DNA from 2 places in the Antarctobacter jejuensis genome. Region 2 is predicted to be linked to the other one. Evidence: riboswitches for the same ligand, from Rfam matches in the RefSeq annotation. Region 2 holds a riboswitch; the other holds the start of a gene.
What was found. A riboswitch is a leader RNA that binds a small molecule or an ion and turns the genes downstream of it on or off. The one in region 2 is predicted to bind cobalamin.
Positions count from the first base shown of each region.

Region 1 (2,197 bases), on a different contig from region 2:
CGTCGATGTGAACTGTGCCAGCCCCGATGAAAGCAGCATCTATTCGCTGGACGATTTCATCGCCGTGAACCTCAAGGACGTGGACGGCGGGTTCATCAACACCGCGACCGGCGAGACGGAGGAGTTCGGCGGCGACATCGCCATTGCCCTGCTTGTGGCGATGCACGTCACCTCGCGCGAGGTGACGCAATGGACGTGGCAGACCTTCTGGTGGCAGGCGGATGCCGCCCATCCCAACACGCCCTCCAGCGCCGCCATCGCCGCCGCGCGCCCCGATACCCTGACGACGCAGGCCGCGCATTACGCCATGGCCCCGGCCTATTCCATGCTGGTCCCGGCGCAGCCACTCATCGGCGGCAAGAACGTCGGCGCGCTGGTCACCGCCTTCAATCCCTATCTGGAGGCAGGGTTCGGCACGCCCGTGGTGTCGATCACCGAAACCGTGCAGATCCCGCAGGGCGACGGCTGGTCCACGATCACCACCGATCTGGGCATTCAGACCAACTGCATGACCTGCCACGGCCTTGCGGCCTGGGGCGGGCGCGGCACCGGCTATGCGGCGAACTTCTACGTGCCGCGCGATTTCTGGGTCTTCGACACCGCGCTGGACGTGGATTTCGCCTGGTCCGTGCAGGCCATCGGAGAGGCGGTGCAGGCCGCCAACAAGAAGGCCGCCGACACCAAATCCGACTGACACACCCCCGGATCGGGCGCAAAATAGCGCCCGATCCCCGCTTGCCAGACCCGTCCGCCTGTCGCACTCTGCCGCCGTCAGGTGCCCCGCCAAGGGGAGAATCGGGAAGCCGGTGAAAAACCGGCGCGGGCCCGCCGCTGTAAGGGGGACGGTGCGGATACAGGCCACTGGGGCAATCCCCGGGAAGGCGTCCACACCGGCAGAACCCAAGCCAGAAGACCGGCCTGACGACATGGACCGCCGCGGTGGAACGCGCGCGGTCGCTGTCTTTCGCGGAGCCGACCATGAGCGATCCCACAATCGCGCCCAAAGGCGCGTCCACTTATCCCGCGCCCGAACGGGCGCGCACCTTCACTGCGTCCGAACGCCGGGCGCTCTATGACGTCATCGACGCGCGCCGGGACGTGCGCAACGAATTCCTGCCCGATCCCATCGCCCCGGACCGCCTGCGCCGGGTGCTGCAGGCCGCCCATGCCGCGCCCTCTGTCGGCTTCATGCAGCCGTGGAATTTCATCCTGATCCGCGACGCCGCGCGCCGCCGGGCCGTGCACACCGCATTCCAGCGCGCCAACGCAGAGGCCTGCCAGATGTTCGAGGGCGAAAAGCGCAGCAAATACGCGGCGTTAAAGCTCGAAGGTATCCTGAAATCCCCGCTGAACATCGCCGTCACCTGTGACCGCACGCGCGGCGGAAAGGTGGTTTTGGGACGGACCCACAACCGCGACATGGATCTCTATTCCACGGTCTGCGCGGTGCAGAACCTCTGGCTTGCTGCCCGGGCAGAGGGGCTGGGCGTGGGCTGGGTCAGCATCTTCCGGCAGGAGGACCTGCGCGAGCTGCTGGGCCTGCCGGACCACGTCGAAACCGTGGCCTATCTCTGCGTCGGTCACATCGACGACTGTTTCGCACAGCCCGAACTGCAGGCGCGCGGCTGGCGCAAGCGGCTGGACCTCGACAGCCTGATCATGGAAGACCATTGGCACGACGCGCCTCGGGATGCTGAGTAACGGACAAGCCACATGATCGACCAGACCACCGTCAAGCGGATCAACCTTCTGCACGGATCGCCGGGCTTTGTCCTGCGCACCGACCCCAAGACCGGGCAGGGCGCGGTCAGCAACCCGCCAAAGGTCCCAAAGGCCAGCGGCGAATACTGGATCCACGGCACCTCGATCCTTGCGGGCGGGACGGAACGGCCCTCCGTTTTTGTCGTCGACACCGACAGCGGCGGCACGCTGCGCGCAATTTTCTGGAAAACCGCCAGTGGCTGGATCGACAGTCAGGACCCGCAGGCCCCCGAAACGCTGGGCCTGCCGCGCGACCGGATCTTTCCCTTCGACTGGCGGTTCGATGTGCCCCTCGAAGAGGACATCTTTCACCCCGATCCGGGCGGGACGCCCCGACGCACCGCACGCTCTTTCCTTTCCCGGCTGCGCATGCGATAGGGACGCGCCAACCGATCCCTCCCAAGGAGTGCCCCTCATGGAGATTCGCGAGGCCCTG
Region 1 is NZ_JBQQXJ010000002.1:265,163-267,359, forward strand. It holds gene ACTXGA_RS03940 (hypothetical protein) at 1-694, shown strand, start outside; cobalamin riboswitch at 757-936, shown strand; gene bluB (5,6-dimethylbenzimidazole synthase) at 979-1,701, shown strand; gene ACTXGA_RS03950 (hypothetical protein) at 1,714-2,139, shown strand; gene guaB (IMP dehydrogenase) at 2,177-2,197, shown strand, end outside.
Region 1: another riboswitch for cobalamin. It lies ahead of bluB (5,6-dimethylbenzimidazole synthase); the one in region 2 lies ahead of ACTXGA_RS00575 (DUF1636 family protein).

Region 2 (2,197 bases):
GACTTTCGCATCGCGTCCCATCCGGATTCAGAACTCCACACCTTTCTGTGCCTTTACGCCGTCGCGGAAGGGATGCTTCAGCAACGTCATCTCGGTCACGAGGTCCGCCGCCTCGATCAGTTCGGGCTTGGCGTTGCGGCCTGTCAGGCAGACATGGGTCATGCGCGGTTTCTGCGTCAGCAGGAAATCCACGACCTCGTCGATATCGAGATAATCGTAACGCAGCGCGATGTTGATCTCATCCAGCAAGACGAACTGTATCTTCGGGTCGAGGATCTGTTCCTTGGCGATTGTCCAACCGTTCTGCGCGGCGGCAATGTCACGATCGCGATCCTGCGTTTCCCAGGTAAATCCTTCGCCGGATACGAAGAACCGGCATTCATCCGCGAAACGTTCGCGCAAAAAGGTCTTTTCGCCTGTGTCCCAGTTGCCCTTGATAAACTGCACCACGGCGCAGGGCATCTGATGCGCGATGCAGCGCATGATCATCCCGAATCCGGCCGAGCTCTTGCCCTTGCCTTTGCCGGTATGGACCATGATCAGACCTTTTTCTTCGGTCTTGGTCTTCATCATTTCGTCGCGCGCGGCCTTGATGCGGCGCATCTTTTCGGTGTGGCGGGTCGTTGCGTCGTCCATGGCGTCCCCCTGTCGCTCGGGCTCGGGATGGATGGCATTGGCCGAAGGCCGCGTCAATGCGGCTGGTGGCGCGACGTGATGGAACGACCTGACGGATTGACAAGGGCGCGCCTCTGGCGCACGACACCGGTCACGATGGTTTTCCCGGGTTCGCCGGGGATGACAACAGGGAACGCGGTTCAAACCCGCGGCTGCCCCCGCAACTGTAAGCGGCGAGTGTCCTTGCTGCGTGCCACTGGCCAGACCGGCCGGGAAGGCGCGAGGACGCACCGACCCGCGAGCCAGGAGACCTGCCATCGCCTGTGTAACAAAGACGCCGGGCGGGGTGCCCCGGAAGGAGGTCTGGAAATGAAAAGCAACTCGGTTCAGGGGCACGCCACATGAGCGCGCCGGTCGAACTGCTTGTCTGTGTCAAATGCCTGCGCGGGGAAGAGGCGCCAGAGGGCGGCATCCGCCCCGGTCAGCGTCTGCACGACGCAATCGCCGCGCGCGGTGTGCCCGAGGGCGTGAGCCTGCGCGCCGTGGAATGCCTGCAGAACTGCGATCAGGGGTGTTCCGTCGCCCTGCGGGGCGGGCCGCAAAGATGGACCTACGTTTACGGAAATCTCCACGAGGCGTCGCATCCGGACCTGCTGGCCGAGGGTGCGGCGCTTTATCATGCCACCAGCGACGGGCTGATCCCGTGGCGCGCGCGGCCCGAACACTTCAAACGCAACTGCGTCGCGCGCATCCCGCCCGAGCAGACCGATACGCCCGAAGAGGACAAGACATGACCGATCTCGCCAAGCTTCCCGTCACCGTGATCACCGGCTTTCTGGGCTCGGGCAAAACCACGCTGATTTCACATCTCATCCAGAACCCGGGCGGCAAGCGGCTGGCCGTGGTGGTCAATGAGTTCGGCGATGTTGGCGTGGACGGAGAGATCCTCAAGGGCTGCGCCATCCCCGACTGCCCGGCGGAAAACATCATGGAACTCGCCAATGGCTGCATCTGCTGCACCGTGGCCGATGATTTCATCCCGACGATCGAGGCGCTGATGGCGCTGGACCCGCGCCCCGAACACATCCTGATCGAAACCAGCGGTCTGGCCCTGCCCAAACCGCTGCTCAAGGCCTTTGACTGGCCGGATATCCGGTCCAAGATCACCGTCGACGGTGTGATCGCGCTGGCAGACGCCGAGGCGGTCGCGGCGGGCCGCTTTGCGCCGGACGTGGCAAGGGTCGATGCGCAGCGTCTGGCGGATGACTCGCTGGATCACGAAACACCGTTGTCCGAGGTGTTCGAGGACCAGATTTCCTGCGCTGACATCATCCTGCTGACCAAACCTGATCTGGCCGGTCCCGAAGGTGTGGCCAAGGCCAAGGCGCTCATCGCCGCCGAAGCACCGCGCCCGCTGCCGGTGATCGAGGTCGCCGAGGGCGCGATTGACCCGCGCGTGATCCTGGGTCTGGAGGCGGCTGCAGAGGATGACATGGAAGCGCGTCCGTCGCATCACGATGGCCACGATGATCACGAACACGATGATTTCGAATCCATCGTGGTGGACCTGCCCGAGATTGAC
Region 2 is NZ_JBQQXJ010000001.1:115,035-117,231, reverse strand. It holds gene cobO (cob(I)yrinic acid a,c-diamide adenosyltransferase) at 28-636, opposite strand; cobalamin riboswitch at 756-948, shown strand; gene ACTXGA_RS00575 (DUF1636 family protein) at 1,017-1,409, shown strand; gene cobW (cobalamin biosynthesis protein CobW) at 1,406-2,197, shown strand, end outside.